2 regions of the Kribbella sp. NPDC055110 genome follow, and region 2 is predicted to be linked to the other one. Evidence: riboswitches for the same ligand, from Rfam matches in the RefSeq annotation. Region 2 holds a riboswitch; the other holds the start of a gene.
The links. A riboswitch is a leader RNA that binds a small molecule or an ion and turns the genes downstream of it on or off. The one in region 2 is predicted to bind FMN.
Positions count from the first base shown of each region.

Region 1: another riboswitch for FMN. It lies ahead of ribB (3,4-dihydroxy-2-butanone-4-phosphate synthase); the one in region 2 lies ahead of ribD (bifunctional diaminohydroxyphosphoribosylaminopyrimidine deaminase/5-amino-6-(5-phosphoribosylamino)uracil reductase RibD).

Region 1 is NZ_JBSGTS010000004.1:241,303-248,091, reverse strand. It holds gene ACWF0M_RS09005 (sugar phosphate isomerase/epimerase family protein) at 1-66, shown strand, start outside; gene ACWF0M_RS09000 (transketolase) at 63-941, shown strand; gene ACWF0M_RS08995 (transketolase family protein) at 938-1,897, shown strand; gene ribB (3,4-dihydroxy-2-butanone-4-phosphate synthase) at 1,953-2,567, opposite strand; FMN riboswitch at 2,652-2,819, opposite strand; gene ACWF0M_RS08985 (apiosidase-like domain-containing protein) at 2,867-4,348, shown strand; gene ACWF0M_RS08980 (sugar-binding transcriptional regulator) at 4,381-5,358, shown strand; gene ACWF0M_RS08975 (threonine/serine ThrE exporter family protein) at 5,348-6,697, shown strand; gene ACWF0M_RS08970 (cyclic nucleotide-binding domain-containing protein) at 6,752-6,789, shown strand, end outside.
Region 2 is NZ_JBSGTS010000024.1:88,309-95,097, reverse strand. It holds gene ACWF0M_RS29820 (bifunctional 3,4-dihydroxy-2-butanone-4-phosphate synthase/GTP cyclohydrolase II) at 1-1,142, opposite strand, end outside; gene pnuC (nicotinamide riboside transporter PnuC) at 1,144-1,818, opposite strand; gene ACWF0M_RS29810 (riboflavin synthase) at 1,815-2,441, opposite strand; gene ribD (bifunctional diaminohydroxyphosphoribosylaminopyrimidine deaminase/5-amino-6-(5-phosphoribosylamino)uracil reductase RibD) at 2,442-3,470, opposite strand; FMN riboswitch at 3,651-3,782, opposite strand; gene ACWF0M_RS29800 (hypothetical protein) at 3,963-4,361, shown strand; gene ACWF0M_RS29795 (substrate-binding periplasmic protein) at 4,497-5,351, shown strand; gene ACWF0M_RS29790 (amino acid ABC transporter permease) at 5,351-6,106, shown strand; gene ACWF0M_RS29785 (amino acid ABC transporter ATP-binding protein) at 6,093-6,789, shown strand, end outside.

The DNA of each region.
Region 1 (6,789 bases), on a different contig from region 2:
GACGCCCTGGCCGCTCAGAAGCTGGTCCAGAAGGTCCTGCTGAGTTCGATGGCGGAGCTGGCATGACGCTGACCGTCGAACACACCACGATGCCGGTGCTCGGACGCCTGCCGGTCCACTCCAGTCGCGCCGAGCAGGTCGCGCACATCGCCGAGGCCGCGAAACAGATCCGGATCCAGGACCTCACGCTGGTCCACCACGCCGGCGCCGGGCACATCGGCGGCGACTTCTCCTCGATCGACATCCTGGCCACGCTGTACGGCGCTGTGCTCGACATCTCGCCCGCGACGGTGAACGACCCCGAGCGGGACCGTTTCATCCTGAGCAAAGGGCACGTCGCGGGCGCGCTCTACACCACGCTGGCCGCGTTCGGGTTCCTGCCGGTCGAGGAGCTCGCTACGTTCCTCAAGCCGCTGTCCGCGCTGAACGGGCATCCGAACCGGACCAAGGTCGCCGGCGTCGAGGCCAACACCGGTCCACTCGGGCACGGCCTGCCGGTCGCGGTCGGTCATGCGCTGTCGGCGAAGCTCGATGTTTCGTTGCGCCGTACCTATGTCCTCGTCGGCGACGGCGAGCTGCAGGAGGGCTCGAACTGGGAGGCGATGATGGCGGCCTCGCAGTACCAGCTGGACCGGCTGACCGTGATCGTCGACCGGAACCGGCTGCAGCAGGGTGCGACCACCAAGGAGACCAACGACCTCGACCCGTTGCCGGAGAAGGCGGCCGCGTTCGGGTTCGCGGTGGTCGAGGTGAACGGTCACGACCACGGCGAGCTGCTCGACGTGCTGTCCGCCGTACCGTTCCGGCCGGGCAAGCCGACGTTCGTGATCGCGCACACCCACAAGGGCCATCCGATCTCGTTCATGAGCAACAACGTCGCCTGGCACCACCGCGTGCCGGACGCCGCGGAGTACCAGCAGGCACTGAAGGAGCTGGCATGACAGTGGTGGAGACCCGTTCGATCGCGGATCAGCCGCGGTACGACTGCCGGGATGCGTACGTCGAGACGCTCGCGGAGCTGGCCGAGGCCGATCACCGGATCGTTGGCGTGGTCAACGACTCGGTCGGGTCGAGCAAGCTGAACAGCTTCCGCAAGGCGTTCCCGGACCGGCTGATCAACGTCGGTATCGCCGAGCAGGACATGGTCGGCGTCGCGTCCGGGCTGGCCAACGGCGGCCGGATCCCGTTCGTCTCGGCGGCGTCCTGCTTCCTCACCGGCCGGGCGCTCGAGCAGATCAAGGCCGACGTCGCGTACTCGAACACCAACGTGAAGCTCTGCGGTATGAGCCCCGGCGTCGCGTACGGCGAACTCGGCCCGACGCACCACTCGATCGAGGACATCGCCTGGCTGCGGGCGATCGCCAACATGAAGGTCATCGTGCCCGCCGACCCGATCGAGACCGCGGCCGCGCTGCGCTGGGCTGCCGCATCGGAGGGGCCGGTGTTCATCCGGGTGAGTCGGATGAGCGTGCCGAAGGTGTACGCCGAGGACTACTCCTTTGAGCTCGGCAAGGCGATCACGGTGCGAGAGGGCAACGATGTCACGGTGATCAGCAACGGGACCGTGCTGTGGCGGGCGCTGGCCGCCGCCGAACGGCTCGCGGAGGAAGGGATCTCGGCCCGGGTGCTGTCGATGCCGACGGTGAAGCCGCTGGACACCGACGCCGTGGTCGCGGCCGCGCGGGAGACGGCCGGCATCGTGACCGCCGAGGAAGCGGTGTCCGGCGGCGGCCTCGGCGGTGCGGTCGCCGAGACCGTCGTACAGCATCATCCGGCCCGCGTGACGATCCTCGGCTTCCCCGAGTTCGCCCCCACCGGGTCGGCCGCCTACCTCCTCGACCGCTACGGACTCTCCCCCGAAGGCATCGCCGACGCCGCCCGCAACCTCGTCCACTGACGCTTACGTCCGAAGAACTGGCGAGACACCCCTCCAGTTCTTCGGACGCAAGCAACTAGGCGAGGTGGGTGATGAGGGCGGCGATGGAGATGAGGGCGAAGTTGTGGGTGGTGGCGAAGCGGTGGAGGTCGGCGCCGGTCATCAGGGTTCCGTCGTCGTTCATGAGCTCGCCGATCACGCCGACCGGCGGCAGCCCGGCCAGCCGGACGAGTTCGACGGTGGCCTCGGTGTGACCGGGCCGCTGCCGGACGCCGCCGTCGACCGCGCGCAACGGGAGGATGTGACCGGGCCGGATCAGGTCCGCGGGCTGCGCCGAGGGATCGGCCAGCACACGGACGGTCCGCGCCCGGTCCGCGGCGGAGATACCGGTCCCGACTCCGGTCGCCGCATCCACCGACACGGTGTACGCCGTACGCAGGCTGTCCTGGTTGTTCGGCACCATCAACGGCAGCTCGAGCCGGTCCAGGATCTCCGGCGCCGCGGGCGCGCAGACGTAGCCGCTGGTGTGACGGACGAGCAGGGCCATCAACTCGGGCGTCGCGAGGCTCGCTGCGAAGGTCAGGTCGCCTTCGTTCTCACGGTCCTCGTCGTCGACGACCACGACCGGCCGTCCGGCGGCGAGCTCGGCGACCGCATGGTCGATGGTGTCCAGGCTGGTCACGGTGTCCACGATCGTTGTCCTCTCGGAAATGCATTCGTGAGCACTCCGGGGCAACGACAAGCTCCACGCCCCCATTGCAGGGACGTGCAGCTGCCACGTGCGTCTTCCCATCCGGACTTTCACCGTCGGTCCCGGAGTTCCACCAGGTCAACCGTCCCGTGTCCTTGCGAGGCCCACCCCACCGCCCCGGTCAGAACACGAAGTCACGGGTCGCGGACTGTCACCGCCGGCTCGGAATTTCACCGACCCCAGAGCACGTGTGTTCTTCTCAGCATCAGCTTAACGGCAACGAGCATCCCTGGAGTGTCATGTCCATCTCATCCGTCTGGCGCGAGATCGAACTGCCCACCACCGCCGAATGGGTCGAGTTCGAGCACGAGAGCGGTGTCGTGCTCCGGCGGCCCACGTTCTGGGACGGCGGCGAGGTGCGAAAGGTCCGCTTCGCGGCGCCGATGCCCGGGCACTGGCGATGGACGAGCAGCCCCACGTCGGGTCACCTCGACGTCGACGTGTCCCCGGCGCCTGAAGACGAGGCCAATCCGTTCTACGCCCACGGGTTCTGGCGGATGTCGCCCGGCGGCCGGAGCCTGGTGCACGCCGACGGGACGCCCGCGATCCTCGTCGCCGACACCGCGTGGGCGCTGCCGTGGCGGGCGACCCCCGACCAGGTCCGTGAGTACGCCGCCGACCGGCGGGCGAAGGGTTTCAACGCGGTCCTGCTGATGACCGTCCAACCGGACATGCGCGCCGTCGGACCGCGCGACCGGACCCAGGACGAAGGGTTCGCGGTCGGCTTCGAGGATCTCGCCGACGGTCACCTGAACCGGATGAATGTCGAGTACTTCCAGTACCTCGACGAGCTGCTCGACATCTTGGTCGAGCACGGTCTTGTCCCGGTGCTGCAGCCCGTGTTCCAGGGCTTCGGCTGGAAGGGTCTCGACGTCGCGGGCACCGTCGTACCGCCATCGGAGTACGCCGCCTACTGCCGCTACCTCGTGGCGCGCTACGGAGCGAGGCCGGCGATCTACCTGGTTGGTGGGGACGGTTCCGGTGCGGAGCCTCAGACTGCTGCGGGTGGTGCAGAGGTGCACGCGGTGGATTGCTACGAGCAGCCGACCGGCATCCATTACCGGCCGCATATCCGCGCGCTCGCTCACCAGGACGCGGACTGGCTGGACTTCCAGTGGTGTCAGACCGGGCACACCGGCGAGCACGTGCCGGAGCGGGTCGCGGACATGTGGCGGAACGAACCGGTGAAGGCGGTCGCGAACGGCGAACCGACGTACGAACACACCGGCCGGACCGGCGTGGCCGAGGGCTGGTGGCAGGGGCACGAGGCGTGGAGCAATCTGTGCGCGGGCGGCACGATGGGCGTCGTCTACGGCGCGGGCAGCCTGTGGCAGTGGCGGCTGCATCCCGAGGAGCCGGGGCACTCCGAGTTCTTCTTGGCACCCGGCGCGGGCTGGCGTGAGGCGATCGGCTTCGAAGGGTCGACGTACGTCGGACTGCTCGGAAAGATCCTCGACGGGTTACCGACCACCGACATGGTGCCGGACTGGACCCGGGTCATCTCCGGGCGTGCGCTCAGCGGCGCGGACGGGATGCTGATCGTGTACCGCGAGAACGGCGGGCCCGTGATGGTGTTCGACGACACCGTGCCGCTCAGCTACACGATCGTCGATCCCCGCGACGGCTCGGTCGTCGCCACCGGCAAACGCGATACTCCGCTCTCCCCGATCCCGGACGAGGGTGGAGCGCCCCGCGTGTACCTGTGTCTGCCTGACCTATAGTCCGTAGACCTGAACGTTGCGAGGGGGTCGAGGTGAACGCGAACCGCGCGGTGCGCCGGCCGGGGCTGGACGAGCTGCGGCTGCTCGCGAAGGTGGCGCGGATGTACCACGAGAAGGGCATCCGCCAGCCGCAGATCGCCGCCGAGCTGAACCTCTCCCAGGCGCGCGTCTCCCGGATGCTGAAACAGGCCGTCGAGGTCGGGATCGTGCACACCGTGGTGACTATGCCGAGCGGCGTACACAGTGACCTCGAGGACGAACTGCAGGGGCGGTACGGGCTGCGCGACGCGGTCGTCGTCGACACTCTCGGCGTGGGGGACGACGTACTGCCTGCGCTCGGCTCGGGCGCGGCGGCGTACCTGGACATGACGCTGACGGGCGGGCACGTGGTCGGGATCTCGTCCTGGAGCGAGACGCTGATCAGCGCGGTCGACCGGATGCCGCGCAAGAGCGTGCCGGTGGTGGACAAGGTGGTCCAGATCGTCGGCGGACTGGGTGATGCCGCGGTGCAGATGCAGGCCACCCGGCTGACCGCGCGGTTCGCTGAGCTGACTGGTGGGATGCCGGTGTACCTGCCCGCTCCCGGGCTGGTCGGGACGCCCGCCGTACGCCGGGCGATGATGAACGACGTGTCCGTTCGGGACGTTCTGGGCACGTGGGGGCAACTCACCGACGCCCTGGTCGGGATCGGCAGCCTCGAGCCCTCGCCGCTGCTGCAGCGCAGTGGGAACGCGGTCGCGGAGGCCGACCAGGACGAGCTGCGCCGGCTCGGTGCCGTCGGGGACGTGTGTTTCCGGTTCTTCGACGAAGAGGGAAAGCTCGTGCGTTCGACGTTCGACCAGCGGGTCATCGGGGTGACCGCGAAGGAGTTGCTGGCGGTGCCGCGCCGGATCGGGGTGGCCGGCGGCGACCGCAAGTACTCCGCGATCCGCGCGGCCCTGCTCGGCGGCTGGGTCAACATCCTGATCACCGACCTCGCGATGGCTCACCGGCTCTTAAATGGAGCCTGACGAGCAGCGGGAGGTCTACGCCACCATCGACCTGGCGCTGCGGGTCGGTGAGGTGCTGCTGTCCAGCGGTGCCGGTACGGCGGACGCGACCGCGACGATCCTCGGTGTCACCGCGGCCGGCGGACTGCGCGGCTGCGAGGTCGACATCACGTTCACCTCGATGGCGGTCTCGTACCAGGCCGCACCGGACGTCGCGCCCGAAACACACATCCGCCTGGTCCGCTACCGGTCCCAGGACTTCTCTCGGCTGACCGACGTCGACCAGCTGGTACGACGGTTCGCGCGCGGCGACGTGACCCGCGAGGAGGCCTCCCGCGAACTCGCCCGGCTGACGTCGGCCGGTCCGCCGTACCCGCGGTGGAGTGCGGTGCTCGCCTGGGGCGTGATGGCCGGCGGCGCGACGCTGCTGCTCGGCGGCGGATGGCTGATCACGCTGGTGGCGGTGCTGACCGCGATCGTGATCGACCTGAGCAACCGGTGGTTCAACCGGCAGCGACTCCCTGCGTTCTACCAGCAGGTCGCCGGTGCGTTCGTGGCGACCGCGGTCGCGCTGATCCTGTACGCCGTGCACGCGCCGGTGAAGCCGTCCCTGGTCGTTGCCGCCGGCATCATCATGCTGCTGGCCGGGATCGCCCTCACCGGTGCCGTGCAGGACGCGATCACCGGGTACTACGTGACCGCCGCGGCCCGCCTTCTGGAGGCGATGCTGCTCACCGGCGGGATCATCGCCGGTGTCTCACTGGGGCTTGCGCTGGGCCTGAAGTTCGGTCTGCACGTCGGCATCGAAGCGCAGACGATCCAGTTGGGGAACCTGCCGCTCATGGTCACGTCCGGCGCGGTGATGGCGGTCGCGTTCGGGTACGCGTCGTACGCGCCGCTGCGGGCCCTGCTGCCCGTCGCCGTGATGGGTGCGCTGGGGTCGCTGGTCTTCACGCTGATGACCAGGGCGTCCTTCGGTCCCGCCTGGTCCACCGCCGCAGCGGCGTTCGTCGTCGGTCTCGGCGGGTACGCCGTCGGTCGGCGTACCGGCGTACCGCCGCTGGTCGTGGTCGTCGCCGGCTCGATCCCGCTGCTGCCCGGGCTCACGATCTACAAGGGGCTCTACGAGCTGATGGCCGTCGGCCAGCTGATCGGCATCGTCAGCCTCACGACCGCGGTCGCGATCGGCGTCGCCCTCGCCTCGGGCCTGATCCTCGGCGAGTACGTCGCCCAACCCATCCGCCGCGAGGCCCGCCGCCTCGAGGACCGCCTGGCCGGCCCCCGCCTCGTCGGCCCCCGCCGCCCGGTACGCCGCCGCTCCGGCCCACGCCGCACCCGTCGCCGCCGTACATCCTCCTGATCGCGACGTGTGCGTTAGAGTTACTGACTGGAAACATCGGCGAGGAGGATCGACGTGGCACTGGGTAGGACGTCCCCGCGGGACCTGCCGCT
Region 2 (6,789 bases):
GGGTCGATGGAGATCCCGCGACGCTCGACCACGTCGATGCCGTACCCCTGCACGCCCGCCAGCTTGTCGGGGTTGTTGGTCATCAGCCGCACTTCCTTGACGCCCAAGTCGGCCAGGATCTGCGCACCGGTCCCGTAGTCGCGCGCATCCGCCGGCAATCCGAGATCCAGGTTCGCGTCCACGGTGTCCCGGCCGGCGTCCTGCAGCTCGTACGCCTGCAGCTTGTGCAACAGCCCGATCCCGCGCCCCTCATGTCCGCGCAGGTACACCACGACACCGCCCTCGGCCGCGACCTGCCGCATCGCCTCGTCCAGCTGCGGCCCGCAGTCGCAGCGCAGCGACCCGAACACGTCGCCTGTCAGGCACTCCGAGTGCAACCGCACCAGCGTCGGCCCATCACCCAACGAGCCGCGCACCAGTGCGAGCTGCTCCGACCCGTCCACCGTGTTGCGGTAGCCGTGGGCAACGAAATCGCCGTACTGCGTCGGCAGCGTCGTCGTCGCGACCCGCTGGATCAGGGACTCGGTACGGCGCCGGTACCGGATCAGGTCGTCGATCGACACCAGGACCAGCCCGTGCTCGTCCGCGAACGTCCGCAGGTCGTGCCCGCGCTTCATCGTCCCGTCGTCGTTGACCAGCTCCGAGATCACCGCGGCCGGCGTCAGCCCGGCCATCCGCGCCAGGTCGATCGAGGCCTCGGTATGACCGGGGCGGACCAGTACGCCGCCCTCGCGACCGCGCAACGGGAACACGTGCCCCGGCTGCACCAGGTCGTACGACTCCGAGGCCGAATCGGTCAGCACCCGGATCGTCCGCGCCCGGTCGGCGGCCGAGATCCCGGTGGAGATCCCGTCCCGCGCGTCGACGGAGATCGTGTACGCCGTCCGCATCCGCTCCCGGTTGTGCGGCGTCATCAACGGGATCCCGAGCCGGTCGAGCTCGGCGCCCTCCATCGGCACGCACACCACACCGGAGCTGTATCGGATCAGGAACGCCAGCAGCTCCGGCGTCGCCTTGGACGCGGCGAAGATCAGGTCGCCCTCGTTCTCACGGTCCTCGTCGTCGACCACGATCACCGGCCGGCCGGCGCGGATCTCGTCGATCGCATGCTCGATCGTGTCGAGCTTCAGCACGTCACCCATCTCAACCCACCACCACTGCCTCAGGCGTCCCGGCCCGCTCCCGGTTCTGGATCTTCCACCAGGACGCGAACCCGATCACGCAGAACAGCCCGTACACGATGTACATCGTCGCCGACGGGTAGAACTTCGCCTGCACCAGCAGCGGTACGCCGACCACGTCGACGGCGATCCAGATCAGCCAGAACTCGACGAAACCACGGGCCATCCCGTACGTCGCCAGGATCGACCCGGTGAGGATCCACGCGTCCCACTGCGGGCCCCACGATCCGAGCTCACGCAGAACGAAGTACGAGATCGCGTACAGGATCACCGCGATGCCGCCGAGCTCGATCCGCTCGCGCGCGGTCGCCCAGCGCGGCTGGACGCCCGTGGCGGCGCCGCCGTGGCGGGTCTGGTACCAGCGGTACCACCCGTACAGGCTGACGATCGCGAAGAACACCTGGCGGCCGGCCTGGCCCCAGAGGTCCTTGTTCTGCGGGGTGTCGAAGATCCCGCCGACGAAAACCGTGAACAGCAGGACGTTGCCGACGATGCCGACCGGCCACGCCGACACCAGCCGGCGCATGCCGAACAGTGCGCTGGCCAGACCGAACACGTTGCCGACGATCTCCCGGACCAGTACCTGCGACCCGGCGATCGTCACCTCGGAGTGCAACAACCAGTCGATCGGGTTCACCGCACGCCTCCGTTGTCCTTCACGTTGCCTCCGGCAAGAAGTCTTTCCACGTACTTCGCGATCACGTCGACCTCGAGGTTGACGGTGTCGCCGACCGTGTTCCGGCCCAGCACGGTCAGTTCGAGCGTCGTCGGGATCAGGCTGACCCCGAACGTCCCGGACGCGTCGTCGACGTCCGTCACGGTCAGCGAGACACCGTCGATCGCGATCGAGCCCTTCTCGGCGACGTACTTGAGGATCTCCGGGGCCGTCGCGATCCGGACGTCCTCCCAGTGCTCCCCCGGCGTACGGGCGGCGATCGTGCCGGTGCCGTCGACGTGGCCCTGGACGATGTGCCCGCCGAGCCGCTCGTGCGCGGCGACGGCCCGCTCGAGGTTGACCGCGGAGCCCTTCTGCAGACCGCCGAGGCTGGTCCGCTGCAGCGTCTCGCGCATCACGTCCGCGGTGAACGCGCCGCCGCCGTACTCCACGACCGTCAGGCAACAGCCGTTGACCGAGATCGAGTCGCCGTGGTCGGCGTCCTCGGTCACCTTCGGCCCGCGGATGGTGAGCCGCGCGGCGTCGCCGTCGAGCAGGTCCAGGGACTCGACGGTGCCGAGTTCTTCGATGATGCCGGTGAACATCTACTTTCCTCCCAGAGGAACCAGGGTCAGCCGGACGTCGTCGCCCAGGCGGGTGACGTCCGCTAGCTTGAACCGCCGCAGGTGGTCGATCGATTCCGCGCCGAGGTCGCCGACCGCGGCGTACCCGGAACCGAGCACGGCCGGGGCGACGTACGCGACGATCTGGTCGACCAGACCGGCGCGCAGGAACGCGGCGGCCAGTGTCGGGCCGCCTTCGAGCCAGAGGTGCCGGATCTGCCGGTCGTCCAGTTGCCGGAGCACCTCGGCGGGATCGTGGGTCGGCAGCAGCAACGTCTCCGCGCGGTCGTTGCGGACCCGCGCGGTGGATGGGATCTCACGGTCGCCGACGACCACCCGCAACGGCTGCCGCGCCGCGGGTACGTCGTACTCGTCGCGAACCGTCAGCTCGGGGTCGTCGTCCAGCACCGTCTGGGTGCCGACGGCAATCGCATCGCACTCGGCCCGCAGCCGGTGGACGTCAGCGCGCGCGATCGGGCCGGTGATCCACTTACTGGTCCGGTCCGGCGCCGCGGAGCGCCCGTCGAGCGTGGTCGCGAACTTCCAGGTGACGAACGGCCGACCCGTCCGGACGCTGTGCAGCCAGACCTGGTTGACCGCCTCGGCCTCGGTCTGCAGGACGTCCTGCACGACGTCGATGTTCTTGTTCCGCAGCTTCTCGGCGCCACCGGATGCGGTCCGGTTCGGATCGGGTACGGCGTACACGACGCGCGCGACCTCGGCCTCGATCAGCGCGTCCGCGCACGGACCGGTCCGGCCGGTGTGGTTGCACGGCTCGAGCGTGACGTACGCCGTACCGCCGCGGGCTCGTGCACCGGCCATCCGGAGCGCCTCGACCTCGGCATGCGGACCGCCGGCAACGGCATGGAAACCCTCGCCCACCGGGTGCCCGTCGCGGCCGGTGATCACGCAGCCGACCACCGGATTCGGATGGGTGCTGCCGATACCTCTCGCAGCCAACTCGACAGCACGCCGCATCCAGGCGATGTCGATCGGCGACGCGTCGTTCACTACTCGGGCCCCTCGTCGTCACGGACGCACTCCGGGGCCTCGATCGGCACGTCTGCTCCGTCGCCCTCACCGGACCATTCGTCCGGTCTCGCGGTCCGTTACCGGACCTCTCGCCGCCGCGTCGCGTGGGCTGTGCAGTCCACGCTCCGCGCCGTCGGGCGCCAGAGCACACCCGCCGACCGCGTGCGCCTCCCATCCGGACTTTCACCGTCGGTCCTGGAATTCCACCAGGTCAACCGATCGCCAAACCGCAGCGACCGGGTCGCGGACTGTTACCGCCGGCTCGGAATTACACCGACCCCGGAGCACACGAGTGGGTTCACTCGTGCCTCAAGTATGCCCCTCCCCGCAACCCACACCACGACCCAGGTCACATCGTGAACCGCTCCCGCACCCAACTGCCACCCGCCGGGGACGCTGAACAAGCTATTTCGTGTTCACCGCCCCCGCGAGGCGGGTTCCCGGTCCCGATCCGTGGCCCGCCTGCGAGCCGTGTCCGAGCTCACCGACCTGGCCGTGTCGGGCGGGATCGAGCCCGAGCACGTCGCCCACGAGCTGGACGGGATCCGCGCTGCGACCGGCGCCTACACCCGGCCGACCACAGCACACCTGGCGCGATCAGCCCCGGCCGGACATCCCACCAGTCCGGCCACCCTTCCGCCGGAACGATTCCTGCACCCCACGACGTACCCCAGCGAGCTGCCCCCGTCCCCCTCCCCGCGCAGCGTCGTACGAGAGATCCAGGACCTGTTCCGGGCCGTCGCTTCGGCCGAGGAGATCCAGCAGGCGGCGGTGGCCGTGGACTCACCGGCGATCGCCGAGCTACTACTTGCCTACGGCACCGGCCGGACAGCAGATGCACTGGCGCACTACCGGAAGCACCACGGCTGATATAGCACAGCCTGAGTAGACATTCGGCGCTGTCTCACGCTTCGTCAGAACGGAATGCACCTCGCGCGGCTGGTGTTGGCTTGCTGCGGCAGGGGCGAACCGTCCTGCCTTCGTTGACGTTGTGAGGAGACAGTTGTGCGCGCGTTCGGCGCTTTTCGGCGGGTTGTCGCAGTGGTCGGGGCCATCACCTTGGCGAGCGCGATGGTTGCCTGTGGCAGCAATGAGGACAAATCCGCGGCGGGCGGCCAGGATCTTGGGCTGATGACGGCGGGGACGCTGCGGATCGGGACCCTGACCGACGCGCCGCCCAACGTGTACGTGAAGGACGGGAAGTTCACCGGTTTCGACAACGACCTGATCACCGCGGTCGCGGCGAAGCTGAACCTGAAGCCGGAGTTCGTCGGGACCGACTTCTCCGCGCTGTTGTCGCAGGTGAACGGCGGCCAGTTCGATCTCGGCAGCTCGTCGATCACGGTCACCGAGGCCCGTAAGAAGACGGTTGCGTTCAGCAACGGGTACGACTTCGGCTACCTCGGCCTGAACACCACCAAGACCTCCGGTATCACGTCGTTCGACCAGCTCACCGGCAAGCGAGTGGTCGTCGTCCAGGGCACCGTCCAGGACGACTACGCCACCGGCAAGAACCTGAACCCGGTCCGCGTCCCGAACTACAACGCCGCGCTCGGCCAGCTCAAGGCCGGTACGGCGGACGCGTGGGTGAGCCCGGCCGAGATCGGCGAGAAGATGGCGAAGGAGCAGGGCGGCGGCACGGTGATCCTGGCCGCGAAGGAGCTCAGCGACGCGCCGATGGCGTTCGCGGTGGCGAAGAGCAACGACAAGCTCCGCGAGGCCGTGAACAAGGCGCTCGACGAGGTGATCGCCGACGGTACCTGGACCAAGCTGGTCGAGCAGTACTACCCGGGTCGCGCCGTACCGGCGAACTTCAAGCCGGGCAGCGGATCGGTCAAGTTCACGGCTCCCAAAGCCTGATGGACATCTGGTCCACCCTGAGTGACACCTTCCTCGACTGGGAGTCGATGAGGGCGGTCCTGCCCGAGATGCTCAAGGTGGGACTGGTCAACACCCTGATCCTGGCGGCCGCCTCGGTCGTGCTGGGCACTCTGCTCGGCATGATCGTGGCGGTCCTCGCCCTGTCCGGCAAGCGCTGGCTGCGCTGGCCGGCGAAGATCTACACCGACATCTTCCGCGGCCTGCCTGCGATCCTGACCATCCTGCTGATCGGCCAGGGCCTGTCCCCGATCACCCGGCACTGGTGGGGCCCGAACCCGTATCCGCTCGGCATCCTCGCGCTGTCGCTGATCGCCGCCGCGTACATCGGCGAGATCTTCCGTTCCGGCATCCAGAGCGTCGAGAAGGGTCAGCTCGAGGCCGCCCGTGCGCTCGGCTTCAGTTATTCGAGCGGCATGCGGCTGGTCGTCATCCCACAAGGGGTACGGCGGGTGTTGCCGGCGCTGGTGAACCAGTTCATCGCGCTCGTGAAGGAGTCGAGCCTGGTCTACTTCCTGGGCCTGCTGGCGAGTCAGCGCGAACTGTTCCGGATCGGGCAGGACGCGGCCGCGACCAACGGCAACCTGTCCCCATTGCTGGTCGCCGGCATCTTCTACCTCGTGATCACGGTCCCGCTGACGCACTTGGTGAACCACTTCGACAAGCGGATGCGAGAAGGGCGACCGGTCGAGTCGGAGGATGTCGAACTGGAGGAGCTCGCGCATGCGAACCGTTGAAGCAGCCAGCCTGGAGGTGAGCGGTGTCGAGCTCGCCTTCGGCAGCAACAAGGTGCTGCGCGGCGTCGATCTCGTCGTACCGGCCGGGCAGACCGCGTGCGTGATCGGCCCGTCGGGCTCCGGGAAGTCGACGCTGCTGCGGGCGATCAACCGGCTGCTCGAGCCGGATGCGGGTGACGTGAAGCTCGGTGGCGAGTCGGTACTGCGGGGCGATGCCGACGTACTGCGGCGGCGCATCGGCATGGTGTTCCAGCACTTCAACCTGTTCCCGCACAAGAGCGTGCTCGACAACATCACGCTCCCGCTGCGCAAGATCAAGAAGCTCGACGCCGAAGCAGCACAGTCCGCGGCTCGCGCGCAGCTCGAGTTGGTCGGCCTTGCGCACAAGGCCGGAGCGCGGCCCGGGAACCTGTCCGGCGGTCAGCAGCAACGGGTAGCGATCGCGCGGGCGCTGGCGATGCAGCCCGAGGTAATGCTGTTCGACGAGGCGACATCGGCGCTCGATCCCGAACTCGTCAAGGGCGTGCTGTCGTTGATGGCGGACCTCGCCGAGGCCGGGATGACGATGGTTGTGGTCACCCACGAGATGGGGTTCGCCCGCGAGGTCGCCGACCAAGTGGCCTTCATGGACGACGGAGTCGTGGTCGAGTCCGGCGTACCCGGGCAAATCTTCGACGCGGCCA